Regions from separate parts of the Allobosea sp. GW823-FHT02B03 genome, predicted to be linked through region 2. Evidence: riboswitches for the same ligand, from Rfam matches in the RefSeq annotation. Region 2 holds a riboswitch; each other region holds the start of a gene.

Region 1 (10,289 bases), on a different contig from region 2:
GTCGCCGCCGTCGCCGAAGGTCTCGAAAACGGCGGACTGCCGGGCGGGCGCAAGGCGGTTTCAATGATCGTCGGGCGGGATCCGGAAAGCCTCGACGAGGCCGGCGTGGCGCGGGCCGCGATCGAGAGCCTGTCCGAGAATTTCTCCGATGGCATCGTCGCACCGGCCTTCTGGCTCGGTGTCGGCGGGTTGCCGGGTGCGGCGCTCTACAAGGCGATCAACACCGCAGATTCGATGATCGGTCACAAATCGCCGCGATACTTCGCCTTCGGCTGGGCGGCGGCGCGGCTCGACGATCTCGTCAACCTGCCGGCCTCGCGACTGACCGCGCTGCTGCTGATCGGCGCCGCGGCGCTCGACCGGCAGGCCGATGCTTCCGCCGCCTGGCGCGCCGTGCGCCGCGATGCGAGGCGCCACCGCTCGCCCAATGCCGGCTGGCCGGAGGCGGCGATGGCCGGAGCGCTCGGGCTTCGGCTCGCCGGGCCGCGCGTCTATGGCGCCGTCAGGGTCGATGATGGCTGGATGGGCGACGGCCGGGCCGAGGCGACGGCAGCGGACATCAGAAGGGCGCTCGTACTCTACCGGAAAGCCTGTCTGCTGCTCTGGGGGCTGGCGGGGCTTGGAAGCCTTGCCGCCATCGTCCTCTAGAACTCGATCCCTTCCTGCGCCTTCACCCCGGCGGCGAAGTGGTGCTTCACCAGCGTCATCTCGGTGACGAGATCGGCGGCCTCGATCAGCTCCGGCTTGGCGTTGCGGCCGGTGACGACGATGTGGAGATCGGGCCGGCGGGCCTGCAGCGCGGCGACGACCTCGGCGAGTGGCAGATAGTCGTAGCGCAAGGCGATGTTGAGCTCGTCCAGCACCAGAAGCCTGATGCCCTCGTCGGCCATCAGCTCTTTCGCTTTCTCAAAAGCTCTTGTCGCCGCCGCGATGTCGCGCGCCTTGTCCTGCGTCTCCCAGGTGAAGCCTTCGCCCATCGAATGCCAGGAGACCTGATCGCCGAAGGCGTCCAGCGCCTTGCGCTCGCCGGTCGACCAGGCGCCCTTGATGAACTGGACGACGCCGATCCGCCAGCCATGGCCGAGCGCCCGCAGGATCAGGCCGAAGGCGGCGGTCGACTTGCCCTTGCCGGGGCCGGTGTTGACGATCAGCAGGCCCTTTTCGAGCGTCTTGCCGGCGACCTCGGCATCCTGGACCGCTTTGCGCTTTTCCATCTTCGCCTTGTGACGGGCGGCTTCGGCGTCATCGATCGTCATGGCTTTTCTCTGCTACTTCACCTGCATGGGCAGACCGGCGACCATGAAGACCACGCGTTCCGCCTGACTCGCAAGCCGCTGGTGCAGGCGCCCCGCCTCGTCGCGGAAGCGGCGGGCGAGCGCATTCTCCGGCACGATGCCGAGGCCGACCTCGTTCGAGACCAGCACGATCGGGCCCTGCGCCTCGCGGCAGGCCGCCATGAGTTCGCCGGTCGCGATGGCGATGTCGCGCTCGGCCAGGATGAGATTGGTCAGCCAGAGCGTCAGGCAGTCGACCAGCACGGGCTGCCCCGACGGTACCGCACGCAACGCCTCGGGCAACGCCATCGGCGCGTCGACCGTCCGCCAGTCCTGCGAGCGTCGGGCGCGGTGCTCGGCGATCCGCGCGCGCATCTCGTCGTCATAGGCCTGGGCGGTGGCGATGTAGACCCAGGGCGCCGGCAGGGCCTCGATCAGCGTCTCGGCATGCCGGCTCTTGCCGGAGCGGGCGCCGCCGAGGACGAGGGTGAGCGAGGGAAGGGTCATGCCTGCGGTCTCCGCGTCAGGCTCGGGCGCAGGCCCGCGCATCTCGTTCAGGAGATTCCCGGCTCTCCGCTTCGCTGCGACCGAGAATGACGGCACTGCATTGCACAGCGCCCGCCGGATGGCTAATGATCCTGCGGACGGTGCCTCGGCGACGAGGTGAAAAGGGAACGCGGTGCGATACCGCGGCTGCCCCCGCAACTGTAAGCGGCGCGTCCTGCGCCATCGGCCACTGGGTTTCCCCGGGAAGGCGGAGCAGGACATCAAGCCGCGAGCCAGGAGACCTGCCGTCTTTCGATGTCGTCCAACAGGCTGCCGGTGGGGTGGCCAGGAAGTGAACCAAGATGAATACGGCTACCGTCTCCAGCCAGGCCAGCGTCTCCGAACGCGCGAAAGCCGTCGCTGCCGCACTGATCCTCGGCTTCGTGCTGGTCTACACCGTCGGCTTCGCGGCCTCCGCGAATGTCCACAACGCGGCGCATGACGCCCGCCACGGCCTCGCCTTCCCCTGCCACTGACGGGGAAGCATCATGGTCACTCGTGTTCTCACGGTCAGTCTTCTGGCCGGGCTTCTGGCTGGGCTGCTGATCTCGGCGCTCCAGCACGTCACCACGACGCCGCTGATCCTCAAGGCGGAAACCTATGAGGCAGCGCTGCGCGCGCAGCCTGCACCGACGCTCGCCGCCTTCAACGGCGAAGCCCGCATCCACCTCGCGCACAACAATCCGGCCGCCGGTGCCGAGCATACCGGCGAGCATGAATGGAAGCCGCAGGACGGCTTCCAGCGCACCGCCTTCACCAGCCTGGTGACGATCGGCACCGCGATCGGCTTCGCCGCCCTGCTGCTCGCCGGCATGATCGCGGCCAATGAGCGGATCGATGAACGTCGGGCGCTGGCCTGGGCCGTCTGCGGCTTCCTCGCCTTCGGGCTCGCCCCGGCGATGGGGCTCGCGCCGGAACTGCCTGGCGCCGCCGCGGCCGAATTGCAGCACCGGCAGCTCTGGTGGCTGATGACCGCCGCCGTCACCGCCGGCGCGCTCTTCGTCTTCCTGCGGGTCGAAGCCTCCTGGGCAAGGGCGCTCGCCGTGCTCGCCTTGCTGCTGCCGCATCTGATCGGTGCGCCGCATCCGGTCGCGCCGGAGAGCAAGGTCCCGGCCGAGATCGCGGCGCATTTCGCGGCGCTCTCGCTCGCCATCCAGGCCGCGCTCTGGCTCGCCACCGGCTTCGCCGTCGGCGTGCTTTGGCCCTGGGCCACGCGCCGCAGCGCCGCCACCGCGGCGGCCTGACGCCTCGCGCGGCCGGAAACGGCCGCGCCAGCCCAAGGAAGTACTCTCATGCTCGAAGGCGATCTCGCCCTCGCGACCGTCGCCCGGCAGGAGCCGGGCTGCACCATCCATGTCTGCACCGTCTGCCGGCGCCAGCGCGCGGATCTGCCTGATGGCTTCGACCAGCCGGGCATCGCTCTCGCGGCGGCGCTCGGCGAACGCATGGCCAGCAGCGGCATCGCCGTCGTCCCGGTCGAATGCCTCGCCGTCTGCAAGCGGCCCTGCACCATCGCGCTCGCCGCCGATGGCAAATGGACCTATCTGATCGGTGACCTCGACACCGACAGCCATCTCGACGAGATCGCCGGCGCGGCGGAGAGCTTTGCCGCCAGCGCCAACGGTATCGTTCCCTGGAAGGAAAGACCCGCCTCGTTCCGCAAGGGCGTGGTCGCGCGCGTGCCTCCTCTGCCGCGCCAGCAAGGATCAAACGAATGAACGCTCCGCAGAACCCCGCGCTCGGCAAGGTGCCGTGCACGATCATCACCGGCTTCCTCGGCGCCGGGAAGACCACCCTCGTCCGCCACCTCCTCGAGAATGCCGGCGGCAAGCGCCTCGCCGTGCTCGTCAACGAATTCGGCGATCTCGGCTTCGACGGCTCCTTCATCGCCGGCTGCGGCATCGAGGGCTGCTCGGAGGAGGACATCGTCGAACTGCCGAATGGCTGCATCTGCTGCACCGTCGCCGATGACTTCGTGCCGGCGCTGGAGAAGCTGCTCGACCGGCCGAACCCGCCGCAGCACATCCTGATCGAGACCTCGGGCCTCGCCCTGCCGAAGCCGCTGGTCCAGGCCTTCAATTGGCCGGCGATCCGCTCACGCGTCACCGTCGATGGCGTGATCGCCGTGGTCGACGGGCCGGCCGTCGCCGAGGGTCAGTTCGCCGACGATCCCGAAGCCCTGAAGGCGCAGGCGGCTCAGGACCAGTCAGTCGACCACGACAACCCGCTGGAGGAGGTCTTCGAGGACCAGATCCTTTGCGCCGACCTGATCCTGCTCAACAAGAGCGACCTCGTCGATGCGGAAGGGCGCGAGCGCGTCAAGGCCGAGATCGCCGAGCATCTGCCCAAGGCGATCAAGGTGGTCGAGACCGCCCATGGCAAGGTCGAGCCGGCCCTGATCATCGGGCTGGGCGCCGCTGCAGAAGCCGATCTCGCAGCGCGCCCCTCGCATCATGGCGAGGGCGCGGACCACGACCATGACGATTTCGACAGCGTCGCCCTGCCGCTGGCCGAGGCCACCTCGCCGGAGGAACTGGTCGCCCGCCTCGCCAAGGCCGCCGAGGCCGAAGGCGTGCTGCGCCTGAAGGGTTTCGCCGCCGTCCCGGGCAAGCGGATGCGGCTCGTGGTGCAAGGTGTCGGCCGGCGCATCGGTCACCATTACGACCGCGCCTGGGAGGCTGACGAGGCCCGTGACGGCAGGCTCGTCGTGATCGGCCTCAAGGGTTTCGACCGGCAGGCCGTGGAAGCCGCCCTCAAGGGCTGATATCGACGCTGGCCGGCAGGCTTCCTTGAGCCTTCCGGCCAGCGTGTTCAGAAAGTGATGCGATGCATCTGCTTCCGACCAGCGAGGTGAGGCTCGACGACGGTGAGGACGCCGTCGACCTCGCCTTGCCGCCGGGAGACATCATCGTCCTCTCCTTCAGCGACAGCGATCTTTCGGCGGTGGCGGCCGCTGCCGATAGCGGCCTCGCCATCCGCCTCGTGCCCCTGCGGCGCTTCAAGCATCCGCTCTCGATCGACATGCTGATCGAAAAGACGCTGAGCCGCTCGCGCTTCGTGCTGCTGCGCTGCCTTGGCGGGCTCGACAGCTGGCGCTACGGCATCGAGCAGGTCGGCGCCGCCTGCCGGCAGAACGGCGTGGCGCTCGCCGTGCTGCCCGGCGACGACCGGGAGGATGAACGGCTGGCCGACCATGGCACGGTGCCGCCGGCGCTCGCAGCAGCGCTGCTCGGCTATTTCCATGCCGGCGGCGGCTCCGAGAACATGCGGCGGCTGCTGGGGCGGATCGATGGCTATCTCGCCGCGCTGCCCTCATCCGACCCGGCTTCGCCGGGCCACCTTCTTCCCCGAGGGGAGAAGGACGAAGCGGCACTGGCAGCCCCCTTCTCCCCTTGGGGGAGAAGGTCCCGGCAGGGGGATGAGGGCCCGCGCGACCTTGCTCCAATCGCCCTCCCCACGCTCTTTGCCCTGGGCCCCAACGCCACGCCCAAACCCTGGCGTGACGCGCTCGCCACGCTGCCGGCCGACGCCCCGCTGGTCCCCATCCTCGTCTACCGTTCCGGCGTCGCCGCCGGCGACACGGCGATGGTCGAGGCGATCTCCACGGCTCTCGCCGCACGCGGCCTCGCCCCGCTTCCGCTCGCCCTGACCAGTCTCAAGGACGAGGCCGTCGCAGCCGGGCTCGCCGGGCTGATCGCTGCACGCAAGCCGGCCCTGATCGTCACCACCACCGCCTTCTCGGCGCGCGAGGGCGAGGGCTTCGTGCTCGACGCCGCCGATTGCCCGATATTGCAGGCCGTCCCGGTCGGCAGCCTCCGCGATGCCTGGGAAGCCTCGCCGCGCGGACTTTCCGCCGCCGACCTAGCCATGCAGGCGGCGCTGCCGGAGTTCGACGGCAGGCTTGGCGCGATCCCCGTTGCCTTCAAGCAGGAGATCGCCGATCCAGCGACCGGCCTGACATTGCGGCGGCTCGCACCTGATGCCGACGGCATCGCGGCGCTCGCCGATCTCGCGGCGAACTGGGTCGCGCTCGGCCGCAAGCCGCACAGCGAGCGCCAAATCGCGCTGGTGATGTCCGACTATCCCGCACGCGGCGGCCGCGCCGGGTTCGCTGTCGGGCTCGATACGCCTGCGAGCGCACTGGCGATCCGGGAACTGCTGGGCGAAGCGGGCTATGATATCGGTCCATCTCCCCTCGACGCCGTCGTCCCGGGCGACCGCAGGGAGACCCGGGATCCATGCCTGAGCCCCTCCGCCAAAGGTCCAGGCAGGGGTCCCGGATCTCCGCTTCGCTTCGTCCGGGACGACCGCGCAGAAGGTGGAAGGGTCAGTGCAGACATGATGTCCGCACTCACCGAGGGTTCCGCCGACTTCACCGTCCCGCTCGCCGCCTATCGCGCCTGGCTCTCCACCATTCCGGCGACCGCCCGCGACGCTCTTCTCGCCAGCCATGGTCGGCCAGAAGCCGATGCAGCCTGCGACGGCGAGGCCTTCCGTTTCCGGATCGTCCGTTTCGGCAAGCTCGCCATCGCCCTGCAGCCGGCCCGCGACGCGACGCCCGACCGCAAGGCGCGCTATCACGATCCCGACGCGCCGCCGGGCCACGCCTATCTCGCCTTCTATTTCGGCCTGCGCGAGATCGAACGGGCCGACGCCCTGATCCATCTCGGCACCCATGGCACCACCGAATGGCTGCCGGGCAAGGCGGTGGCGCTCTCCGCATCGTGCTGGCCGCGCCTCGCGATCGGTGCGCTACCGGTGATCTATCCCTATGTGGTCGACGACCCCGGCGAGGCGGCACCGGCCAAGCGCCGGCTCTCCGCCCTGACACTCGGACACCTCCCCCCGCCATTGGCCGCTAGCGAGGCTGCCGGCGATGCGGCCCTGCTCCGCGAGCTCGTAGAGGAGTATTCGCAGGCGCAGGTGCTCGACCCACGCCGAGCGGGCATCGTAGCGCGCGAGATCCTCGACCGGGCGCAGGCGAGCGGCCTCGCCGCAGCGTGCGGCGTCACGCCGGACCAGGACATGCCGAGCGCGCTCGCGGCGCTCGACGCGCATCTCTGCGATCTCGCCGAGATGCAGTTCCGCGACGGGCTGCACGTCTTCGGCAGCTCGAAGGTCGATCCAGTCTCCGCGGCGAACGAGCGGCGCAACCTGCTGCGGGCCCTCGATGCCCGGTTCGTACCGCCCGGTCCGGCCGGAGCACCGCAGCGCGGCCGGCCGGACGTGCTGCCGACCGGGCGCAACCTCTCGACGCTCGATCCGCGCGCCGTGCCGACGCGCGCCGCCGCCAGACTGGGGGTGCTCGCGGCCGAAGCCGTAATCGCGCGTCACCTGCAGGAGCAGGGCGACTATCCGCGCCGCATCGTCATGGATCTCTGGGCCTCGCCGACCCTGCGCTCAGGCGGCGAGGACATCGCGCACGCGCTGCATCTGATGGGGGTCGCACCGATCTGGGACCATGGCTCGACCCGGGTCACCGGCTTTGCGATCACGCCGCAGGCCAAGCTCGCGCAGCCCCGGCTCGACGTGACGATCCGCATTTCCGGCGCTTTCCGCGACACGTTCCCGGCGCAGATCGCCCTGCTCGACGCGGCCACCAGGGCCGTCGCGGCGCTCGACGAGCCGGACGAATGGAACGAGCCGGCCGCCGCCCGCCGGCGCGGCGAGACCGGCGCCCGGATCTTCGGCGCGGCGCCCGGCCGCTACGGCGCGGCGATGGCCGACCGGGCGCTCGACGGCGACTGGCGTTCGCGCGACGAACTCGGCGCCGCCTATCTCGCCGCCAGCGGCCATGCCTATGGCGGGGTGGAGGGAACCGGGCGGGCCGATGCCGGGTTCGCCGCGCGGGTCGCAGGCGCCGATGCTTTCATCCATGCCAGCGACACCGCCGGGCGCGACATTCTGGAAGCGACGAGCGCGGCCGATGTCATCGGCGGCTTCGTCGCGGCGATGCAGGCTCTGGGCGGAAACGCCGCGACCTACAGCCTCGACACCTCAGATCCTCAGGCTCCGAAGGCCCGGACGCTCGCCGAGGATGTCTCGCGCATCGTCCATGGCAGGCTCTGCCATCCCCGCTGGATCGAAAGCCATCTCGCCCATGGCTGGCGTGGTGCGGCCGAACTCGCCGAGGCGGTCGACGCGCTTTTCGTCTACGCGGCGAGTACGGACGCCGTCTCCGACGCCCTGTTCGATGCGGTGTTCCAGGCCTATTGCGGCGATCCGGCCGTCTGGCGAGCGCTGGAGGAGGCCAATGCGCCGGCCGCCGCCTCGATCCGCTCGCGCCTTGCGGAGGCACAGACGCGCGGGCTCTGGCACAGCCGACTGAATTCCGCGGCGCTTCTCGCCGCCGAGCGGGAGGCTGCGGAATGAGCCTGCCCACTCCCGAAACGATGCGCCGCGGCTGGTGCCCCGGCACCTTGCGGCCGATGCAGACCGGCGATGGCTGGCTGGTGCGGCTCCACCCGCCACGCGGAAGACTTGCACCGGCGCAGCTGGCCTTCGTCAGCGAATTGGCGGTCCGCCATGGCAACGGCCAGATCGAGATTTCGAGTCGCGGCAACCTCCAGCTGCGCGGCGTGCGCGAAGCATCGCATCCGGTCCTGGTCGCGGAACTGCTCGAAGCCGGGCTGGTCGACGAGGCGACAGGGGACGGGCCGCACCGTTTGGTGCTGGCTTCGCCGCTCGCCGGCCGTGAAGCAGGCGAGTTGCTCGATGCCGCCGCCCTGGCCGCAGCAGTCGAAAGCGCGGGCCGCCATATCGCGGGACTGCCCGCGAAATTCTCGATCGTGGTCGATGGTGGCGGCGCTCTCGCGCTCGACGGTTTCGCGGCCGATTTGCGTTTGCGTGCCGTCGCGGCAGAGGCTGTCGCCTTCGGTCTGCCGGGCGGGCTCTGGTTCGGGCCGGTCGATCCAACGAGTGCACCAGCGATCGCCGCAATGCTTCTCGCCGGCTTCGCTGCCGATGAGCGTGTACGACGCGGCGAGGTCCGGCGCATGCGCGAGCTCGACGACAAGGCGCTGATCGCCCTTTCCGCCGCTTGCGGGCTTTCGGCCATGTCGACGCCGGCGATCCGCCCGTCTCCCGCCCCGGTCGGGATCGCGGCCGAGCGGGACGGCCGCTTCGCAGTTCTCGCCGCCCTGCCTTTCGGCCGCAGCGACGCCGCGGGCCTGGCGCGCCTCTCGGAACTCGCCGAGCGTTTCACTGTCGAAGAGATCCGGCTTTCGCCCTGGCGGGGCCTCGGCTTCTGCGGGGTTTCGTTCGCCGCTACCGAGGAGCTCGCCGCCGCCCTGGTGAAGCAAGGTCTCGTGCTCTCGCCGCGCGACCCACGCCTGCCCGTCTCCGCCTGTGCCGGCGCGCCGGCCTGCGACCGTGCGGCTGCGCCGACGCTCGCCGATGCCGAGACCTTGTCCGAGGCTCTCGCGCCCCTGCTGGCAGACGGGCTGACGCTTCACGTCTCGGGCTGCGCCAAGTCCTGCGCCCGCCAGGACGCCGCCGATCTCACCCTCCTGGCCGGTGAGGCAGGCTACGACGTCATCCTCGCCGGCGGCACCCGCGACAGGCCAATCGCGCATCTGACGCTGGCGGAACTTGTGCGCCGGCTCGAACCGGGTCAGGACATCCGCGCGCGGCTCGAAACCGCCGCGCGCCATCGGGAATGAAAGTTTGAACACGCGTCACGCCTATCTCCGCGACGGAGCCGCGATCTACGAGCGCTCCTTCGCCATCATCAGGGCCGAATCCGACCTGTCGGGCTTTTCCGGTACCGCCGAACGCGTCGTGGTGCGGATGATCCATGCCTGCGGCATGACCGACCTGCCGAAGGACGTGGCGATGTCGCCGGACTTTGCAGCGACGGCGGAAGCTGCACTCGCCAAGGGCGCGCCGATCCTCTGCGATGCCCGCATGGTCGCCGACGGCGTCACCCGCACCCGGCTTCCCGCCGGCAACGAGGTGATCTGCACGCTCGCCGATCCCAGCGTGGCGAAGCTGGCGCAGGAGATGGGCACGACCCGCTCGGCGGCGGCGATGGAGCTCTGGCGCCCGCATCTGGAGGGGAGTGTCGTGGTGATCGGCAACGCGCCGACCTCGCTATTCCGCCTGCTCGACATGCTCGATGCCGGCGCGCCGAAGCCGGCGGCCGTGATCGGCATCCCCGTCGGCTTCGTCGGCGCGGCGGAATCGAAGGAGGCGCTGGCGCTGGACGGGCGCGTGCCTTTCCTCGTGGTGCATGGCCGGCGTGGCGGCTCGGCGATGGCGGCGGCGGCGGTCAATGCGCTGGCGCAGGTGAAGGAGTGAGAGGGTGAGCGAACAAGCCCCCCGCACCCTGCTCTTCGGCGTCGGCCTCGGCCCCGGCGATCCCGACTACATGACCGTGCGCGCCCGCGACATCATCCTGAAGGCCGACCGTCTCGTGCACTTCTGCAAGCGCGGCCGGCGCGGCAATGCCCGCGTCACGGCCGACGCGAT
Region 2 (10,289 bases):
TTTGCCGATTGATTTTCGGCGGCGCCGGGAGCTCTCTGGCTAGTCCGCCCATCGACCGGCCAAAGCGGTGCCAGCGGGTGCGTAGCCGGCCGAAGCCAAATTGCGGGATCGGCGCTGGCCCTTCTTCTCAGCCCGGCCCGCGCAGCCAGACGCGGTCATGCAGCGTCATGCCGGCGAGCATGGCTATGACGAAGAGCACGACCGGGGCGAGCCCGAGCGAGAGCGAGGCCAGTGCCGGCCCGGGGCAGAAGCCGGCCATGCCCCAGCCGATCCCGAAGATCGCCGAACCCAGCAGAAGCCGTCGATCGATGGGCGATGTCGCCGGCAGATGGAAGCCCTCGTCGAAGGCGGGGCGCCGCAGGCGCTTCAGCACGGCCATGCCGGCGAGGGCGACCGTGACCGCGCCGCCGAGCACGAAAGCGAGGCTCGGATCCCAGGCCCCGAAGATGTCGAGGAAGCCGCGCACCCGGGCAGGGTCGAGCATGCCCGACATGGCGAGGCCAAGCCCGAAGACGGTGCCCGCCGCGAGGGCTGTGACGACCTGTGCGAATCGGTTCATGCCGCGACGAGCCTCATCAGGGTGACGGTGGCTATACCCGCGAACAGGAAGACCACGACCGCGACGGCCGAGCGCGGCGAGAATCGGGCGAGGCCGATAATGCCGTGGCCGCTCGTGCAGCCCGAGCCCATCCTCGTCCCGAAGCCGACCAGGAGCCCGGCCAGCGCGATCACCGGCAGCGAGGCGGTGATCGTCACTGGCGGCCATTGCCCGGCGGCGAGCCGGTAGAGCGGCGGCCCGAGCAGGAGCCCGGCGACGAAGGCGGCATTGGTCGCTGCCTGCGTGCCGAGCGCAAGCCGCCCGAGAATGCCGCTGATCCCGGCGACGCGGCCGTTCAGGAGCAGGAGCATGACGGCCGAGAGGCCGATCAGCATGCCGCCTGCGAGCGATGACCAATAGGCCGTCATGCCGGCATCTCCTCATTGCAGAAAATCTCGTGCAGGGCCTCGACCAGCCGCGCTGCCTTTGCGGCGGTCAGCCGGTAGAAGACCTGCTTGGCGTCGCGGCGCGTCTCGACCAGTCCCGCCTCGCGCAGCACGGTCAGCTGCTGCGACAGCGTCGGCTGGCGGATGCCGAGCATCTCCTCGAGCTGGCCGACCGCGTATTCGCCTTCGACCAGGGTGCAGACCAGCATCAGCCGGTTGCGGTTGGCGAGGGTGCGCAAAAGCTCGGCGACCTCCTCGGCCCTGGCCGCGAGCTCGGCCCTGGTGTTCGGCTGTTCGGCTTGCATCGTCATCGCGTCTCAGCCCCAGACCGCGCCCGGCAGCGCATCGAGCGGGATCTTGAGATAGCGCCGGCCATTGCCCTCCGGTTCCGGCAGCCGGCCGCCATTGATGTTCACCTGAAGGGCGTGGAGAATCAGCTTCGGCATCGGCAGCGTCCTGTCGCGCGCCTGGCGCAGCGCGACGAAGGACGCTTCGTCCTGGCCGGCGACATGCGGGTTCGCCCGCTTCTGCTCGCCGACCGTGCTCTCCCAGCGCGCCGCCCGGCCGCCCGGGCGGTAATCATGGCCGGTGAACAGCCGCATCTCGTCGGGCAAGGCGAGGATGGCCTCGATCGAGGCCCAGAGCGCCCTCGCGCTGCCGCCGGGAAAATCCGCCCGCGCCGTGCCGGAATCCGGCATGAACAGCGTGTCATGGATGAACGCGGCATCGCCGATCAGATAGCTGACCGAGGCCAGGGTGTGGCCCGGCGAGAACAGCACGCTGACGTCGAGCGATCCCAGCTTGAAGCGCTCGCCCCCGGCAAAAACCCTGTCCCATTGCGAGGCGTCGGCCGGGAAATCCGGCCAGTTGTAGAAATCCTTCCAGAGACGCTGCACCGCGACGACCTCGGCGCCGATCGCCGTCGGCGCGCCGGTCTTCGCCTTCAGATAGGCGGCGGCGGAGAAATGGTCGGCATGTGGGTGCGTGTCGAGAATCCACTCGACCGTGAGGCCCTGCTTCTCGACATAGGCGAGGATGGCATCGGCGCTGGCGGTCGCGGTCGCGCCGGACTTCTCGTCGAAGTCGAGCACGGGGTCGATAATGGCGCAGCACGCGGTCGCAGGGTCGGTGACGACGTACTGGACGCTACCGCTGCGCGGCTCGTAGAAGCCCTTGACCTGCGGGCTGCGGCCGCTCTCGCGGTCGAGCCAGGCTTTTGCACCGGCAAGGTCGAAGCCGAAGCGCGCGCCGAAACCCGGAACCTCTTCGGCGTTCATCCGCCCATCCAGAACCTCGCCCAGCACATGCAGGGTCAGCGCCCGCGTGCCGCCCTTGCAATGCGCCAGCACCGGCCCCGGCGCCGCGGCGAGCGCCGCCTGGAAAGCCGCGACATCGGAGCGGGTAATGGTCGCCCCGGTCACCGGCACGAAGCTGTAGGCCATCCCGGCCTCGGCCGCAGCCTGCCTCTCCGCGGCCGAGCCCGGCTGGCCCGGCTCCTCGCCATCGGGACGGTCGTTGACGATCGCCTTGAAGCCCTGCGCCGCGAGGGGCTTGAAATCGGCGAGAGCAGGCTGGCCAGCGACCGAAAGCTTCTCCGAGATCTCGACGATTTTCATGGCGGGCCCTGTCGTTTGGATTTCAATATACATTTACATATAATATATATTGATGAGCTGCAAGGCGCCTCGGGCATCCCCGCGCCTCGCGGCCGGCGTTGACGGCGCCTCATTCCCGCCCTACTCGTAAACGCGACGGTTCCCTCACGGGATCAAAAGGGAACGCAGTGCGGGTGGCGCGCCACCCCATGCTGCGGCTGCCCCCGCAACTGTAAGCGGCGAGCCTTTTCGCCATACGCCACTGGGACCTCGGCCCTGGGAAGGCGGTGAGAAGGCGCTGACCCGCGAGCCAGGAGACCTGCCGTCAGTCGTGGTCACACGCGAACACGTTCGGACGGGGTGTTTCGATCGCTGGTTCACTTGCACGCTGCCCTTTTTTCGGGTGCGGGCGGGAGATCGCGTTCGCGGTGACGTGCCACAACGTTGACCGCCCGAGGTTTCTTCCGTGCTCCCCTTCCCCCAGACCGCCCTGCGCGGCCCCTTGCCGCTCGCCTGCCTGCTGCTCGCCGGCACATCGCTGAATCCCCTTGCCGTCAGGGCTCAAGCAGATCCTGAAACCATTCGGCTCGACGAGGTCGTGGTCAGTGCCACGGGCACGCCGACTCCGGCGCGCGAGGTCGCGAGCTCCGTCACCGTCATCACCGCCGGTCAGATCCAGCGCGAGCAGCGCCGGACCCTGCCGCAGGTGCTCGCCGCCGTGCCGGGCCTCAACATCGTCCAGATCGGCGGCCCCGGCGGCCAGACCTCGGTGTTCATGCGCGGCACCAACTCGAACCACGTCAAGGTGCTGATCGACGGCATCGATGCCAACGACCCCTCGACGCCGAACCGCTCCTTCGATTTCGGCTCGATGCTGACCAACGACATCGAGCGCATCGAGGTGCTGCGCGGCCCGCAGAGCGGTCTCTATGGCGCCGATGCGCTCGGCGGCGTGATCTCGATCACCACCAAGCGCGGCGAGGGCCCGCCCAAGCTCACCGCCTCGGCCGAGGCAGGCTCCTACGGCACCTTCAACCAGGCTTTCGGCCTGAGCGGCGGCGACGACCGCTTCAACTACGCCTTCAACATCGCCCATCTGAAGTCCGACTCGACGCCGGTGACGCCGCCGAACCTCGTTCCGCCCGGGCGCCGCATCAACCCGAATTCCTATGACAACTGGAACTACTCCGCCCGCCTCGGCTTCAAGCTCACCGACACGCTGAGCCTCAACTGGGTCGGCCGCTATTCCGATGGCTACCTACTCTCGACCGGCGATTCCGGCTTTCCGAGCGTGCCGAACGCCTACCGCTCGAGCCAGAGCTACAAGCAGGCCTTCACCCGCGGCGAACTGGTCTTCGACCCGTTCGACGGCCGCTTCGTCAATCGCTTCGGCATCGCCTACACCAACCAGGATCGCTCCAACCGCTCTCCGAACGCCGCCGGCATTCTCGGCCTGCCGACCGACAATCTCGGCGAGCGGACGAAGTACGACTGGCGCGGCGACCTCAAGCTGATGGAGGGCCAGATGCTGGTGATGGGGCTGCAATACGAGAACGAGCGGCTGGAATCGCGCTCGCTCACCGCCTCGAACGGCAATACCGGCGCCTTTCTCGAATTGCAGTCGAGCTGGAGCGAGCGCTTCTTCACCGTCGCGAACATCCGCCGCGACGAGGACGAGGCCTTCGGCGGCCACACCACCTACCGGCTGGCGCCGACCTTCATCGTCCCGGGCACGGAGACCAAGCTGAAGGCGAGCTATGGCACCGGCTTCAAGGCGCCGACGCTGAGCCAGCGCTTCAGCGATTCCCGGCCGGCCTATAATTTCTACGGCAATCCCAACCTCAAGCCGGAGGAAAGCCGCGGCTACGACATCGGATTCGAGCAGCCCCTGCTCGACAACAAGCTCCAGATCGGCGCGACCTGGTTCCACAACGACATCGACAACCTGATCCTGACCAACGCCGCCCGGACCTCCTACACCAATATCGGGCGAGCCCAGACCAAGGGCGTCGAGAGCTTCGTCGCACTCGAGCTGAGCCCGCAATTCAAGATCCGGGCCGACTACACCTTCACCCTCGCCAAGGACGAGACCGCCAACCAGGAGCTGCTGCGCCGGCCGCGGCACAAGGCGAGCCTGACCGCCAACTGGGTGCCGATCGAGAACCTCAACCTCTCGGCGACGCTGATCTATGTCGGGGACCGCGTCGACGGAAACCGCGACTTCTCGATCTCGCGGATGCGCGCTCCGGGCGCCGCCATCGTCAACATCGCCGCCGAGTATAAGGCGAGCGAGAAGCTCACCGTCTTCGGCCGCGTCGATAACCTGTTCGACAAGCGCTACGAGAACCCGGTCGGCTTCCTCGTCCCCGGCCTCAGCGCCTTCGGCGGCCTGCGGGTGAGCCTGTGAGACAGGGGGCGGCCCTGCAGCGTGTGCTTCGCGGCGCCGCCCTCCTGCTGGCCTACGCCGTGCTGGCCGCGCCGGGCCTAGGCTTCGCCGCCGAGCCTACGGCCAAGCCGTCCCGCATCGTCTCGCTCAACATGTGCACAGACGAGCTCGTCCTGCGCCTCGCCGCCCCCGGCGCGATCGCCTCGGTGACCTGGCTCTCGCAGGACCCGCGCAACGCCAACATGGCGCAGGCGGCCCGCCGGATCCCGGCCAATCACGGCCTCGTCGAGGAGTTGCTGGCCTTCCGGCCCGATCTCGTCATCGCCGGCAGCTTCACCACGCGCAACACCGTCGCGTTGCTGAAGCGCGTCGGCGCGCCGGTGAAGGAGTTCGGCGTGCCGCGCGACCTCGCCGGGGTCAAGGCCCAGATCGCCGAAATGGCCGCGCTGCTCGGCGAGCCAGCGCGCGGCGAAGCCCTGATCGGCGAGATCGACGCAAGGCTTGCCGGGTTGGCCCGGCGCATCGGCGAGGAGCGGCCCAAGGCGCTGGTCCTGCGGCCGAACGGCTTCACCGTGGGGCGCGGCTCGCTGGTCGACGAGATCCTGACCAAGGCGGGCTTCGTCAATCTCGCCGCCGAGCTCGGCATCGACAATTACGGCCAGATCGCGCTGGAGACCGTCGCACTCGGCGAGGCCGACATCCTGATCCTCAACACCACCGAGGGTGGCCCGCCCTCGCTCGCCCATGAGGTCCTGAACCATCCCCTGATCGGCAGGCTCGGCGACCGGCTGCGGCTTGTCGCCTTGCCCTCCAGGCTCTGGACCTGCGCCGGGCCGGCGGTCATCGACGCCATCGAATTGCTGATCGACGCGGCCGCCGCGCCGCGCAACCGCAGGAGCGGCCCGTGAACCCCGCCACCACGGCCATCGCCGCGGAAAGTCGCAGCCGCTACCGCTTGCTGGTCGCGCTGCTGACCGCCCTGCTCGTCGCCATGACCGCGCTCTCGGTCGCCATCGGCTATGCAGAACTCGACCTCGGCGCGGCCTTCTCCGATTGGCTGGCCGGCCGCCCCAGCTTGCCGGCGCTGGTCCTCGTCGAGCTGCGCCTGCCGCGCGCTTTGCTCGGGGCGCTCGTCGGCTTCAGCCTCGGCCTGGCGGGCGCCGCGATGCAGGGCGTGCTGCGCAACCCGCTGGCCGAGCCCGGCCTGCTCGGCATTTCCAGCGCAGCCGCCTTCGGCGCGGTCGTGGTGTTCTATTCCGGCTTCGCCGGCGCCTTCCTGCTCGCCTTGCCGCTCGGGGGCATTGCCGGCGCCATGCTGGCGACGCTCCTGCTCTACGCCCTGAACGGGCGCGGCGCCGGCACCATGGCGCTGATCCTCGCCGGCGTCGCGATCAACAGCTTTGCCGGCGCCATGACCTCGCTCGCGCTCAACCTCGCGCCGAATCCCTATGCGGCGCTGGAGATCGTCTTCTGGCTGATGGGCTCGCTTGCCGACCGCAGCATAGCCCATGTCTGGCTGGTGCTGCCCCTGATGCTGCTCGGCTGGGCGCTGCTGCTCTCCAGCGCCACCGCCCTCGACGGGCTTACCCTCGGCGAGGATACCGCCCGCAGCCTCGGCTTCGATCTCGGTTGGTTGCGCGCCCGGCTGATCGGCGGCGCCGCGCTCGCGGTCGGCGCCTCCGTCGCCGTCACCGGGGCGATCGGCTTCGTCGGGCTCGTCGTGCCGCATCTGCTGCGGCCGCTCGTCGGGCACCGGCCCGGCCGGCTGCTGTTGGTCTCGGGCCTCGGCGGCGCGATCCTGACGCTCGCCGCCGACACCGCCCTGCGGCTGATGCCGATCCGGCCCGAGCTCAAGCTCGGCGTGGTCACCGCGCTGATCGGCGCGCCCTTCCTGTTCAGCCTGATCCAGCGGATGCGGAGGGCGGCGTGATGCAGATCGAAGCCAGGAACATCGCGGTCAGCCTTGGCGGCAAGCCGGTGCTGCGCGGCATCGACCTGACCTTGCGAGCCGGCGAGATGGTCGGCCTGATCGGCCCGAACGGCGCTGGCAAGACGACCTTGCTGCGCGTGCTCGCCGACCTGCTTGCGGCCGAGGCCGGCTCGGTGCGCTATGACGGGCTCACCGCCAAGGCGCTCGGACGCCAGACGCTGGCGCAGCGCATCGCCTTCCTCGCCCAGGGCGGCACGGTGCACTGGCAGCTGCGCGCAGGCGCCGTGGTCGCGCTCGGCCGGCTGCCGCATCGCCGCCCCTTCGCCGATCTCGGACCGTCCGACCGGGCCGCGATCGCGCGCGCCATGGACGCCGCCGATGTCACCGCCTTCGCCGAGCGCACGCTCGACAGCCTCTCGGGCGGCGAGCGCATGCGCGTCCTGCTGGCGCGGGCGCTCGCGGTCGAAGCCCCGATGCTGCTGGCGGACGAGCCGCTCGCCGGGCTCGACCCGCTGCACCAGCTCGAGGCGATGGCGCTGCTGCGGCGCACCGCGCATGCCGGCGCCGGCGTGGTCGTCGTTCTGCACGATCTCAGCCTCGCCGGGCGCTTCTGCGACCGTCTCGTCCTGCTCGATCAGGGCCGCGTGCTCGCGGACGGCTCCCCCGATTCCGTCCTCGGCGACGCCAATCTCGCCCGGGCCTTCGGCATCGAGGTCGCGCGCGGCGAACATGACGGCCAGCCCTATGCCCTGCCCTGGCGAGCGATCCCCCGCAAAGACGAGACATTCTCATGACGAAGAGCGACATCACCGGCTTCATCCGTGAGCAGTTGCGGACGCAGAGCTCGCAATGGAATCTCGGTACCTTCGGCGCGATCGCCGAGTTCCAGCGCGACCCGGACGAGGCTTTCGTGCTGACCGACGAGCACGGCCGGCTCGCCGCGACCACGGCGCGTGGCGGCGTCGGTTTCGGCGATCTCTCCGCCGTCCGGCTCTTTGCCTCCGAGACCGCGATCGGCCAGAGCTGGAGCCACCGCATCGCGCTCTGCCTGCCGGCCGATGCCTGCGCCATGAACCGCCGTACGGCCCTGACCGAGCTCGGCCCCGACAGCGAGGCGCTCCGGCCGCAGGACCGCGACGGCATCCTGTTCGACATGGGGCTCGGCACGCTGCAGGCCGACATCTGCATCCGAACCGCCGATCCCAGCCTGATCGGCGTGTTGCGCTCCGCCGCCGGGCGCTCGCTGTTCGAGCCCGGCAATCCCGCCATGGGCGCGATCGTCACGGCCGGGCCGCATCGCGTCTTCATGGCGCGCTTCGGCCGCTGCGAAGTCTACCAGCCGATCCCGCCGGCCGATGGCAAAAGCCCCGAAGGCCCGCACACCCATGTCCTGCCGAAGCTGCTGCGCTCGGGGCGCACCCATGCGGCGACCGAGCCGGTGCCCGACGGTTTCGTGCCCTGCGCCCATCTCGTGCCGGCCCATCCGCTCAAGGACGCGCTCGGCCGTCGCCAGCCCTGGGACCAGCAGGCCCATGACGCCTTCCAGGCGATGCTCGACGAATACGGCGATGTCCGGCTGCTCGCCCTGAAGTCGCGGCTCGCGGCGGCCATGGCCTCAGGCGCTCCGGCCGATGCGGCCGCGATCCCGGATGATCGCTTCGGCAGGCACGCCGCCAGGGTGCTGCTGCGGCAGCTGGTTCAGAGCGAGCGTCCCCCGGCCAGCGACTGGCTTGCCCTGCTCGAAGGCGAGAGCGGCGAGAAGGAGGAGCCCGCAGCCGACGCCGACGATTACGGCCACGGCTGAAACGAGGCGTCGCCCGGCGGGGGCCGAACCGCTGCCGGAGAAGCCTAACTTCTTGCGGGCTCGCGGGAGATTCGCAGGCGCCGACTCTGGACGAGCGGCGGACCAGTTACTCGCCTCAGTCGAGCAGCTCGCGAAGCCGCGTGGCCAGCTCGCGCGCCGTATAAGGCTTCTTCAGCCAGCCGCCCTCGGCGAGGTCGCGCCCCGGCAGCCCGGGTTCGGCATAGCCGGAGGTGAACAGCACCTTGATCTCCGGGCGAAGCGCACGTGCCTCCTTGGCCAGCTCGTCGCCGAGCATGCCGCCGGGCATCACGATATCGGTGAAGAGCAGATCGATCTCGGGATGCTGCCCGAGCAAGGCGAGCGCCTGGGCTCCTGTCGCAGCTTCGATGACGCGATAGCCCTCGGTCTCGAGTCTGGCGACCGCCACCCGCCTCACCCTGGCGTCGTCCTCGACCACCAGGATCAGTTCGCGGCTCTGCGGCTGGCTGGCTGCGGGCCGGGCTTCTTCCGGCAGTTGCTCCGGCTGCACCGGAGCCGGCACGGCGGCTGGCAGGAAGAGCTGCAGTGTCGTGCCCTTGCCGAGCTCGCTCTGGAGCTGGAGATCGCCGCCTGACTGGCGGGCGAAGCCGAAGGCCATGCTGAGGCCGAGCCCGGTGCCGGCGCCGACACCCTTGGTGGTGAAGAACGGCTCGAAGGCACGCTGCTGCACCTCAGCGCTCATGCCGATCCCGGTATCGGCGACGCTGAGCAGGACATAATCGCCGATACGTAGCTGCGGATGCTCCTGGGCGTAGTCGGCATCCAGTCGCCGGCGCGAGATCTCGACCGTCAGACGGCCGCCGCGCGGCATCGCATCGCGCGCGTTGAGCGCGAGATTGAGCAAGGCGTTCTGTAACTGCGCGCCATCGACGAGCGCGGTGTGTCCGGCGCCGGTGACGACGGTGCGCAATTCAATGGCTTCGCCGAGGGTGCGTCGCAGCAGGTCGGCAAAATTCGAGACGAGCTGGCCGATATCGGTGAGCTTGGGCGTGAGCGTCTGGCGCCGGCCGAAGGCGAGCAGCTGGCCGGTCAGCTTGGCGCCGTCCTCGGCGGCATCCTGCGCCTCGCGCAGCAGCACGCGCAAATCCTTATCGTCGAGGCGGCGCTCGATCATCTCGAGATTGCCGCTGATCACCGTCAGCAGGTTGTTGAAGTCATGGGCGATGCCGCCGGTGAGCTGGCCGACCGCTTCCATCTTCTGGGCCTGGCGCAATTCCTCCTCCATCTTGTGGCGGCTCGTCAGGTCCCGGATGAAGCCGGTGAAGATGCGCTTGCCATTGGTCGCGGCCTCGCCGATGGCGAGTTCCATCGGGAAGGTGGTGCCGTCCTTGCGCTGGCCGGTGACGACGCGGCCGAAGCCGATGATGCGGCGCTCGCCGGTCGCGACATAACGCGCGATATAGCCGTCATGCCGGTCGCGATCGGGATTGGGCATGAGCAGGCGGACATTGCGGCCGCAGACCTCGTCGGCGCTGTAGCCGAACAGCTTCTCCGCCGCCTTGCTGAAGGAGATCATCTCTCCGGCATCGTCGATCACGACCATCGCCTCGG
Region 3 (10,289 bases), on a different contig from region 2:
CCCAAGCCCGCGAGGATCGCCGACGCGGCGCGCTGGCCGTCGAGGATTGCCGCATCGGCACCGAGAATCTCGCGCCCGTCGCCGGCAAGCAGCACGGGAATCTCTGCCCCGGGAGCCGGCTGGGGGATGCCGGCGCGGTTCGGCTCCAGCCCGTCATGGATCAGCAGATGGCGAGCCTGCAGCAGGCTCTCGGCGGAGCCCGAGCGGACCCGGATCGCGAGCCCCTGCCCCGTCTCGCTGACGCCCAGCACCTCGCTGCCACTGCGATAGGGCACGCGCTTCAAGGCGAGCGCGGCGGCATAGGCGGCCGCTTCGGCGAGCTGCGGCCCGGCCGTCATCAGGCCGGCCAGAGCTTTCGGCTTCTGCCATGGCCTTCCGCGCTCCAGCACGGCGAGCGGCGGGTTGCCGGCGCGGGCGAGCTGGGCAGCGACGGCGAGCAGCAGCGGGCCACTGCCGGCAACGACGATCGGACCTTCCGGCGGCCGGCCGGTTTCCTTGAGCAGGACCTGGGCGCCGCCCGCGCTCATTACGCCCGGCAGCTCCCACCCCTCGAACGGGTGGATCCTCTCGACCGCCCCCACCGCGACGATCGCTGCCCGGACGCGGCGCGCAAAGACCTGACCCACCCTGCGATCCTCGAAGAGGAAGCGCCCCGCGCCATCGACGCCGAGGAAGACGGTCGAGGTCCGCAGCTCGATCTGCCCCGCCGCCCGGTCGAGGCGCGAAGCCAGTTCCGCCCAGTTGCGCTGGTGCCGAGCCGGCCCCCTCCAGATCTCCGGCGCACCGGGAGCCGGCTGACGATGGATGGCGCCGCCGAGCCGGTCGCGCTGCTCTATCAGCAGCACCCGCAGACCGGCTTCCGCCAGGGTCACGGCCGCAGCGACGCCCGCAGGCCCGCCGCCGACGACAAGGACCGGTAGCTCAGTCATGGTGCAGTCCGATGCCGGGCTGGGGGGCAAGGCGCATTCCGGAACGCGCCGGCGTCAGGCAGGCTTCGACGGGCCCCTCGCCCGCAATCGCGACGACGCAGGCCTGGCAGGCGCCAATGCCACAGAACACGCGGCCACGCACGGCTCCGCCCTCGGGGCCGAGATCGGCGATGCCGGCGCGCAGCAGCGCCGCGGCGATGCTCTCGCCCGGACGGAAGGAAACCGGGCGGTCGATCCAATAGAAGCAGGGGTTCATGCCAGGGCCTCGACGGCGGCGAAGCGCTGGGGCGAGAGCAGGGAAAGATCGACGCCCGGCGCCTGGCCGAGGATCATCCGGGCAGCGCTGGCGCCCATGAACGGGCCGAGGCAGATGCCGTCGCCCTCGAAGCCGGTGGCGACCGTGACGCCGCCGAGATGCGGATGCGGGCCGATGATCGGCAGGCCGTCGCGCGAAGCGGTGCGGACACCGGCAAAGGTCCGCAGCACGCGGCGCTCGCGAAGCGGCGGATAGAGATCGAGCGCATCCCGCAGGATCGCCGAGATCGTCACGGCGTCGGTCGTCTGGTCGGCGCGGTGGTCCTCGCGGCTGCCGCCGATCAGGAACTGGCCAGTGACCAAGGGATCGATGACGAGGCCGATATGGGCGTTATCACGGACTATGCCGCGCTTGGCGGCTAGATAGGAGGCCGCCATCAGATGGCCGTCGATCGCTGGCCGGCCGGCGGCGGCGCGGTCGGTCACGACCATCTGGCCCTTCCGCGGGATCAGGACATCGCCGAGACCGAGCAGGCCGACCGAGCCGATCCCGGCGGCGACGAGGACGGCGTCGGCCGCCAGAAGCTCGCCGCGGATCGCGACCCCGACGGCCTGCCCACCCCGCATGACGATTTCGGAGACGGGCGCATTGCGCCGAACCGCGACGCTGCTCCGCTGCAGCAGGCGCTGGGTGATCTCGTAACCGAGCGCGTGGCCGTCATCGGGGATTTCGAGGGCGAAGCAGACGCCGTCGCCGAGGCCCGGAATGCGCGCCAGCAGCGTCGGCCGGTCGACATCGAGCACGCGCTCGCCGGCGGCGGCAAGATCGGCGCCGTGCTCGGCGACGAGATCAGCTTCGAGCGGCGTACGGGCGACCAGGAAGGTCGAGCGGCGATGGAACAGACCGCGCAGCAATCCATCCGCCTCGCAGCTTCCATAGAAGGCGCGAGCATGGCGGGCGAGGTCCATCATCGGCCCGGGCTTCTTGCTCGCGACCGAGACCGCGCCGTCTGAAGCGCCGGTCGCGCCGGCCGCCGGACCGGAGGCATCGAGCAGCGTGACCCGCGCCCCGGCCGCCGCCAGGAAATGCGCGGCGGCGGCGCCGACGATTCCGGCGCCGATCACGGCGACATGGAGGGAAGGAGAGCGGGCCATGCGAGGCGACGGGGCGTCCTGAAAAGCGATGCGCGACCCTCGGTCGCTTCGCCTTTCGGGTCGATCCAAATGATCCGCCCCGACTTGCGCCATTGTTTGAAAGTGGCGGAAGGCCGCCGCCTATGGATATGAGTGGGGCTCCCCGCCGCGGAACGAGCCATGCGCGAAGCCAATCTGACGCTGATCCAGACCTTCTTCATCGTCGCGCGCGACGGCTCCTATTCGGCCGCGGCCCGCAAGCTGGGGATGAGCTACCAGTCCGCCGCCAACCATGTCCGCCGGCTCGAACAGGTGCTGGAGGAGCGCCTCGTCCTCTCAGAGCAGGGCGCCAAGACGGTGACGCTGACGCCGCGCGGGCGCAGCCTCTACAAGCTCCTGCTGCCGGAGCTCGACACGGTCCTGGCGAGGCTCGACCGCACGCTCGACAAGGAGCGGCCGGTGCTGCGCATCGGCCTGCCGCAGGCGATCTTCTACTATCTGCTGCCGCCGATCCTGGCCCGGTTCCGGGAACTCTTCCCACAGGTCGAAATCCTCGCCTATGAGCGCGACACCTCCCTGCCCGAGATGATCAAGGATGGCAGCCTCGATCTGTGCATCACCGAACGCTATTTCGGTGACCCCAACGTGCCGCAGCATCTGGTCTGCACCTATCGGCCGGCACTGGTCTTCCCCACCGCCTGGGGCGCGGCGCCGGCACCGGGCGAGATTCGGGAATGGGCGCAGGGGCGCCCCTTCGTGACCTATGAGCCCGGCCAGCTGCTGCGCAACCTCGCCATCGACTATCTGCGCCCCGACGGGTCGGAGATGGAGATCGCGATCTCGACCTCCGGCAGCTCGAGCGTGAAGCGCTGCGTCGAGGCCGGGATCGGCTTCGCGATCATTCCCGCCTGGTGCCTCGATGGCAGCGAGACCAGCATCGCCGGACTCGAGATCGCCGAGTTGCCGGAGATCCCGATCTATTTCGGCGAAGCGAGCTTCCTCGCCCGCAACCCTTATGTCGTGACGCTTCGCCAGCTCTGCGGCAACCTGATGCAGACGGCGTCCGGCCCGCAGATCCCGGCCGCTTGACGCCGCTTCGCGCCGATCTATGGTCTGGCCCGATCATGGTTCTCCAGGCGTCACGCCCTGGAGCTAAGAGGGAATTCGGTGAGGCGCGCAGCGCCGAGGCCGAGGCTGCCCCCGCAACTGTAAGCGGCGAGCTCTCCACCCATCGTCCACTGGCGCTCCGGTGCCGGGAAGGCCGGGCGGAGCCAGCATCGACCCGCGAGCCAGGAGACCTGCCCTGATCATCGGAAGGTCTTTCGGGCGGGGTGCTCCGGAGGGTTGCGGACAAGCGCGGGACGAGGATCCCGCCGCTCCGTCGCAATCGCCTGCTTCCCGCCTTCATCTCGGGGAGCGATGAATCCAGATGCCCATCTCTACGAGCGCCGCCGGCGCCTTTACTCGCACCAGCTTGACAGGTCGCGGCGCAGCCCTCTATCAGTTTTGTTATAACATTACATATCAGTTCAAGTCGCGCCGGCTTGGCTCATGCCTCGGCGCTGGCCGTTCTCTCCCGCCTTCGAAGGGTTTCATGCACATGGTCCAGCGTTTCTCTCTCCCGCTGGCCCTGGCTGCCGGCCTGTGCCTCGCTTCCGGCGCGCAGGCCGCGCCGACGCAGTATCCGCTGGCGCTGGAGAACTGCAGGGAGACCATCACCTTCAACCAGGCGCCGAAGCGCGTGGTCGCCGTCGGCCAGACGCAGACCGAGATCCTCTACGCGCTCGGCCTGGGCGACCGCGTCGTCGGCACCGCCGTCTGGTTCAGCCCGGTCGCCAAGCCTTATGAGGCGGTGAACGCCAAGGTGAAGCGGCTCGCCGACAATGATCCCAGCTTCGAGGCGGTCGTCGCCCAGGAGCCCGACCTCGTCACCGCGATGTTCGAATGGCATATCGGGCCGAACGGCATCGTCGGGAAGCGCGACCAGTTCGCCAAGGTCAAGGTACCGACCTACGTTTCCCCGACCGACTGCGTCGGCAAGGACAATTCCGGCCCCGGCGACGGCGTGCGGACCAAGATGTTCTCGATGGAGCTGGTCTACCAGAACATCCGCGAATTCGGCGCAATCTTCGACGTGTCCGACCGCGCCGAGGCCCTGATCGCCGAGCTGAAGGCACGCGAGGAGAAGGCGGTGCAGTCGGTTGCCGGGATGAAGGCGCGGGACGTGCCTGTCGCCGTCTGGTTCTCCAGCAAGGACATCAAGGGCGATGCCTTCATCGCCGGCAAGAACGGCGTGCCGGCCTATATCCTGTCGAAGCTCGGGGCCCGCAACGTCATCACCACCAATGAGGAATGGCCGCTGGTCGGCTGGGAGAGCATCGCCGCCGCGAACCCCGCCGTGATCGTCGTCGTCAAGATGGACCGCCGGCGCTTTCCCGCCGACGATATCGATCTCAAGCTCAACTTCCTCAAGACCGACCCGGTGGCGAGCAAGCTCGATGCCGTCAAGCAGGACAGGATCGTGGTGATGGATGTCGGCGCGACGCGCGCCGGGCTCGACACCGTCGACGGCATCGAGGCGCTGGCACGCGGCATCGAGCGCTTCGGCCTGGCGCGGTGAGCCACTACCCCGTCCAGCCGAACTGGCCGGCGCGGATCGGCATCGCGTTCGCAGCGCTCGCCGCGCTGGTCTTCGCCATCGCGCTCGCCGTAACTATCGGCGAGATGCGGATTCCGTTGGGGACCGCCTTCCAGGCGCTTGGCAACGGGCTGTTCGATCTCGGCTATCCGGTCAGCGCGATCCAGCAGGGCGTGATCTTCGACTACCGGCTGAGCCGGGCGCTGCTGGCCGGGCTGTGCGGCGGCGCGCTGGCGCTGTCGGGCGCGATCCTGCAGGCGCTGCTGCGCAACCCGCTGGCCGAGCCCTATATCCTCGGCATCTCGGCCGGCGCCTCGACGGGCGCTGTGGCAGTGATGATCCTCGGCTTCGGCGGAGCGGTGCTGACCGTCTCCGGCGGCGCCTTTCTCGGCTCGGTCGCGGCGCTGCTGATCGTCGCGCTGCTGGCCGCCGGCGCCGGCGGGGCGAGCGACCGCGTCATCCTCGCCGGGGTCGCCGGCTCGCAGCTCTTCAACGCCGCCACGGCGACGATCGTCACGACGCTCGCCAGCGCCGAGCAGGCGCGCGGCGTGATGTTCTGGCTGCTCGGCAATTTCGGCGGCGTGCGCTGGCCGGACGTCTTCGTCGCGACGCCGGTCGCACTCGCCGGCTTCGCGATCTGCATGCTGCACGCCAAGGCGCTCGACGCCTTCGCCTTCGGGGCGGACGCCGCCGCCTCGCTCGGCGTCGCGGTGACGCGCGTGCGCATCATCCTCTTCGCGGTGACCGCGGTGATGACCGCGACCATGGTCAGCATCGTCGGCACGATCGGCTTCGTCGGCCTCGTCATCCCGCATGCCGCCCGTTTCCTGGTCGGCCCCGGCCATGCCCGCCTGCTGCCAGTCTGCCTCGTGATCGGCGCGATCTTCATGATCCTCGCCGATATCCTCTCGCGCATCCTGGTGCCGCAGCAGATCCTGCCGATCGGCGTCGTCACCGCCCTGGTCGGCGCGCCCGCCTTCGCCATCATCCTCTATCGCGCCAGGCGGCCGGCATGACGCTGTCGGCACGCGACGTTTCCTGGGGCACATCCGGGCGGATGATCGTCGGCGGCGTGACGCTCGAAGCCGCGCCCGGCAAGATCCTCGGCCTGATCGGGCCCAACGGCTCCGGCAAGTCGAGCCTGCTGCGGCTGCTCTGCCGGCTGCGCAATGTCTCGTCCGGCGTGGTCGAGCTCGATGGCCGCGATATCGGGCAGGTGTCGCGGCGCGAGCTCGCCCGCCGCCTCGCCTTCGTCGAGCAGCAGGCGACGACCGAGATCCAGCTCTGCGTCTGCGACGTCGTCCGCCTCGGCCGCACCCCGCATCGCGGCGCCCTCGCCTCCTGGAGCGCGGCCGACGAGCAGGCGGTCGATGCGGCACTGACGCGGGTCGGCATGAACGAACGGCACGACCAGCTCTGGCACACGCTCTCGGGTGGCGAGCGCCAGCGCGTGCATATCGCGCGGGCTTTGGCGCAGACGCCGAGCGAGCTCATCCTCGACGAGCCCACCAACCATCTCGACATCCAGCACCAGCTCTCGATCCTGACGCTGGTCCGCCGGCTCGGCGTGACCTGCATCGTCGCCCTGCACGATCTCAACCTCGCGGCGCTGTTCTGCGACGAGATCGCGCTGCTGCACGAAGGCCGGCTGGTCGCCTCCGGCACGCCCGAGACCGTGCTGACCGAGGAGACGATCCGGCGGGTCTTCGGCGTCGCGGTCAGGATCGGCGCCACCGCTTCCGGCCGGCGCCATATCGAATACCTCGTCGACCCCGACTGCTATGGAGAGGCCGCGCCATGACCGCTTCCGACGTACAGCATGCCGTGACCGGCTACTGGACCGCGCGCGCACCGAAATTCGACGGCGTCGCCTCGCATGTCGCCCAGGCCGCGCTCTGGCAGGAGGTCCTGGAAGCAGCCTTCGCCGCAAAGCAGCCGCTCGACGTCGTCGATCTCGGCACCGGCACGGGCGCCTGCGCGCTGGTCGCGGCCTCGCTCGGCCATCGCGTGCGTGCCTATGACGGTGCGGAGGGCATGCTCGCCGTGGCGCGGGCCGCCGCGGAGGCTCAGGGCCTTGCCGTCGACTTCATCGCCGAGACGCTGCAGGACGCGGCGATCGCGCCGGGCTCGGCCGATATCGTAACGCTGCGCAATGTGCTGTGGACGCTGGAGCAGCCGATGGCGGCGCTGCGCAAGGCTCGCGACATCCTGCGCCCGGGCGGACGGGTCGTGATCTCGGACGGGCTCTGGTCGGTCGCGCCGCAATACCGCTCGACCTATCCGGCCGACATTGCCGCCCGCCTGCCGCTGCATGACGGGCTGACCGAGGACAAGGCGCGGCAGATGCTGGACGAGGCCGGCTTCGGCCCGGCCACCTCCTGGCAACATCTCTTCCCGGCTCCGCCCTATCCCGGCGACGTGCCGATGTTCGTGCTGTCTGCGATGCGGCCCTGAAGGCCGCACCGGGGAGCGCCGCCCTTTCCCTCAGTGGCCCGCTGCCGGAACCGGCGGCGTGCCATGGGTGTGGAAGCTCTCGATGGTCTTCAGTCCCCAGGCCTGGCCCTTCTTCCGCTCCTCCTCCGTCCAGGTGACGGTCTGCCAGTCCGGATCGAGGATCAGGCGCGCGCCGGCATTGGCGATCTCGACGCGATTGCCGGCGGGTTCGTAGACATAGAGGAAGAAGGTCTGCTGCACTGCGTGCTTGTGCGGGCCAGTCTCGATGTAGACGCCGTTCTCGAGGAAGATGTCGGCGGCTTCCAGCACATGCTCGCGCTGGTCGACGGCATAGGTGACGTGGTGGAAGCGTCCCAGGCTGCCGGTGTGGTCGCGGGTATAGGCGATGTCATAGCTCTTGTTGTTGACGGTGAACCAGCAGCCGCCGACCTCGCCGGAATCGAGCACGATCTGCTCGGTGACGCGGCTGCCCAGCGCCTTCGGCAGGAAGTCGCGGATCGCCGCGACGTCGCGGGCAAGCAGGTTGAGATGGTCGAGCCGGCGGACTGCGCAGCCGCGGCCGTGATTGCGCTGCGGCTGGTTCTTAAGCGCCGGGCGCTCATGCGGTGGGGCGACATATTTGTTGGTGTCGAAATAGATCTCGAAGACGTGGTCGTCGGGATCGCGGAAGCGATAGGCCCGGCCATGGCCGAGATCGCCATCGACCCAGCCGATGCCGCAACCCATCGCCTCGATCGCCGCGACACGGCGCTGCAGCGCCTGCTCGCTGGTCGCCCGGTAGGCGACATGGCCAATGCCGGTGGTCTTCGCCGCCGTCAGCTTGAGCGTATGGAACTCGTAATCGTCCCAGGCGCGCAGGAAGACGCTGTCGCCCTCGCGCCCGCTCTCGGTCAGCCCGTAGACATTGACGAAGAAATCGAGGCTCTCGGCCGGCTTGTCGGTGAGAAGCTCGACATGCGCGAGATGGGCGATGTCGAAGCAGGGTTCGCTGCTCATCCCCAGACCTCCTTGGCGACTTCGAGGATGCGCGAGAGTTTTGCCCATTGCTCGTCCTCGGCGAGGACATTGCCCTCCTCGGTCGAGGCGAAACCGCATTGCGGCGACAAACAGAGCTGCTCCAGAGGCGCGTATTTCGACGCTTCCTCGATCCGGCGCTTGAGATTGTCCTTGCTCTCGATCTCCCCGAACTTGGAGGTGACGAGGCCGAGCACGACCTGCTTGTCGCCCTTCGGCAGGAAACGCAGCGGCTCGAAGCCGCCGGACCGGTCATCGTCCCACTCCATGAAATAGCCGTCGACATCGATCTGGTTGAAGACCATGTCCGCCACCGGCTCGTAGCCGCCAGAAGCGATGAAGGTCGACTTGAAATTGCCGCGGCAGGTGTGGGTGGTGATCTGCATGTCGGCCGGCTTTGCCTTGAGCGCGGCGTTGAGCACGTCGCGATAGACGAAGATCAGCTTGTCCGGATCGTCGCCGCGCTCGGCCAGCATCTTGCGCTGCTCGGGATCGCAGAAATAGGACAGGCTGGTGTCGTCGAGCTGTAGATAGCGGCAGCCGGCGTCGTAGAAGGCCTTGATCGCCTTGGCATAGGCCTTGCCGAGATCCTCGTAGTAATCCTCCATCCTGAGATAGGCGCTCGGGTCGATCGCCTTCCGCCCGCCGCGGTAGTGCAGCATGGACGGGCTCGGAATCGTCATCTTCGGCACGCGGCTGGTCACCGAGGCCAGGAACTTGAAATGGGCGAGATGCGGGTGGTCGGCCGGGAAGTCGAGCTTGCCGGTGACGCGGATGCCGTGCCCCTTGGTCGCGACGCCCTTGAACTGGATTCCCGCATCGGTCTCGTAGGTCGTGACGCCGGTCAAGCCGTCGAGGAAGTCGAAATGCCAGAAGGCGCGGCGATATTCGCCGTCCGTCACCGCCTGCAGGCCGACCTCCTCCTGCTTCTTGACGAGTTTCCTGATCTCCTCGTCCTCGATCCGGGTCAGATCGGCCTGGCTCATCTCGCCGGCGGCATGCTTGGCCCGGGCGTCCTTGACAGGCGCGCTGCGCAGCAGGCTTCCGACCATGTCGCCCCGGAACGGCGGCTTCTTCCTCTGGGTCATGACGTTTCCTCCCGGTTCTCGTTGATCAGGCAGCGGCCGTTAGGCCGAGATGGTGTTCGAGGCGCTCGGGCTCGGCGATCAGCGTAGCACTGCGCTCGGCCAGGACCACGCGCCCGCGTTCGAGCACGATGGCGTCATCGGTCAGCTCGAGGATCTTTCGCGCATGCTGCTCGATCACGATGGCGGAAAGCCCCTCCTCGCGGAACAAGGCCTTCAGCGCCTTGAGCAGTTCCTCGACGATGATCGGGGCGAGGCCCTCGGTCGGCTCGTCGAGCAGCAGCAGCTTCGGATTGAGCATCAGCGCCCGGCCGATCGCCAGCATCTGCTGCTCGCCGCCGGAAAGCTGGTTGCCGAGATTGGCCTTGCGCTCGGCCAGTCGGGGAAACATGCGGAAGACGCGGGCCGCGTCCCACGGCCCCGGCAGCGCCACCGCCGTCAGGTTCTCCAGCACCGTCAGCGATTTGAAGATGTTGCGCTCCTGCGGCACCCAGCCGATGCCGGCATGGGCCCGCTGCTCGGGCGAGGCCGTGGAGAGGTCGCGCCCGGCGAGCACGATCCGCCCGCCGCGCCGGCGCGTCACGCCGATGATGCTGTTGACCAAAGTCGTCTTGCCGACGCCGTTGCGGCCGAGCAGCGCGAGCGAGCGCCCTTCGGAAAGGCTGAGGTCGATGTCGAACAGCACCTGCGCCTCGCCATAGCCGGCGCTCAGCTTCTCGATCCTCAGGAGTTCGGATGGCGCTGCTTCAGGCATGGGTGCCCTCGCCGAGATAGGCTGCG

What was found. Region 2 has a riboswitch for cobalamin ahead of AC1REK_RS25475 (TonB-dependent receptor plug domain-containing protein). Riboswitches for the same ligand answer to the same signal wherever they lie in the genome.
Region 1: linked by a shared signal. The riboswitch ahead of AC1REK_RS23245 (CbtB domain-containing protein) and the one ahead of AC1REK_RS25475 (TonB-dependent receptor plug domain-containing protein) in region 2 are both predicted to bind cobalamin.
Region 3: linked by a shared signal. The riboswitch ahead of AC1REK_RS18845 (ABC transporter substrate-binding protein) and the one ahead of AC1REK_RS25475 (TonB-dependent receptor plug domain-containing protein) in region 2 are both predicted to bind cobalamin.

Annotation. Positions count from the first base shown of each region.
Region 1 is NZ_JBXAJY010000007.1:92,117-102,405, forward strand. Features, by position in the region: gene cbiB (adenosylcobinamide-phosphate synthase CbiB) at 1-648, shown strand, start outside; gene cobO (cob(I)yrinic acid a,c-diamide adenosyltransferase) at 645-1,256, opposite strand; gene cobU (bifunctional adenosylcobinamide kinase/adenosylcobinamide-phosphate guanylyltransferase) at 1,269-1,781, opposite strand; cobalamin riboswitch at 1,903-2,084, shown strand; gene AC1REK_RS23245 (CbtB domain-containing protein) at 2,123-2,296, shown strand; gene AC1REK_RS23250 (CbtA family protein) at 2,309-3,064, shown strand; gene AC1REK_RS23255 (DUF1636 family protein) at 3,113-3,538, shown strand; gene cobW (cobalamin biosynthesis protein CobW) at 3,535-4,584, shown strand; gene cobN (cobaltochelatase subunit CobN) at 4,647-8,192, shown strand; gene cobG (precorrin-3B synthase) at 8,189-9,481, shown strand; gene AC1REK_RS23275 (precorrin-8X methylmutase) at 9,486-10,118, shown strand; gene AC1REK_RS23280 (precorrin-2 C(20)-methyltransferase) at 10,123-10,289, shown strand, end outside.
Region 2 is NZ_JBXAJY010000008.1:159,362-169,650, forward strand. Features, by position in the region: gene AC1REK_RS25455 (DUF6691 family protein) at 128-559, opposite strand; gene AC1REK_RS25460 (YeeE/YedE family protein) at 556-966, opposite strand; gene bigR (sulfite-sensing transcriptional repressor BigR) at 963-1,295, opposite strand; gene blh (bifunctional sulfur transferase/dioxygenase Blh) at 1,302-2,600, opposite strand; cobalamin riboswitch at 2,720-2,920, shown strand; gene AC1REK_RS25475 (TonB-dependent receptor plug domain-containing protein) at 3,046-4,986, shown strand; gene AC1REK_RS25480 (ABC transporter substrate-binding protein) at 4,983-5,873, shown strand; gene AC1REK_RS25485 (FecCD family ABC transporter permease) at 5,870-6,895, shown strand; gene AC1REK_RS25490 (ABC transporter ATP-binding protein) at 6,895-7,689, shown strand; gene AC1REK_RS25495 (DUF6925 family protein) at 7,686-8,699, shown strand; gene AC1REK_RS25500 (PAS domain S-box protein) at 8,815-10,289, opposite strand, start outside.
Region 3 is NZ_JBXAJY010000005.1:362,777-373,065, reverse strand. Features, by position in the region: gene AC1REK_RS18865 (FAD-dependent oxidoreductase) at 1-929, opposite strand, end outside; gene AC1REK_RS18860 (2Fe-2S iron-sulfur cluster-binding protein) at 922-1,185, opposite strand; gene AC1REK_RS18855 (NAD(P)/FAD-dependent oxidoreductase) at 1,182-2,339, opposite strand; gene AC1REK_RS18850 (LysR family transcriptional regulator) at 2,499-3,407, shown strand; cobalamin riboswitch at 3,427-3,638, shown strand; gene AC1REK_RS18845 (ABC transporter substrate-binding protein) at 3,913-4,938, shown strand; gene AC1REK_RS18840 (FecCD family ABC transporter permease) at 4,935-5,972, shown strand; gene AC1REK_RS18835 (ABC transporter ATP-binding protein) at 5,969-6,757, shown strand; gene AC1REK_RS18830 (class I SAM-dependent methyltransferase) at 6,754-7,410, shown strand; gene AC1REK_RS18825 (catechol 2,3-dioxygenase) at 7,441-8,406, opposite strand; gene AC1REK_RS18820 (5-methyltetrahydropteroyltriglutamate--homocysteine S-methyltransferase) at 8,403-9,512, opposite strand; gene AC1REK_RS18815 (ABC transporter ATP-binding protein) at 9,538-10,263, opposite strand; gene AC1REK_RS18810 (ABC transporter ATP-binding protein) at 10,256-10,289, opposite strand, start outside.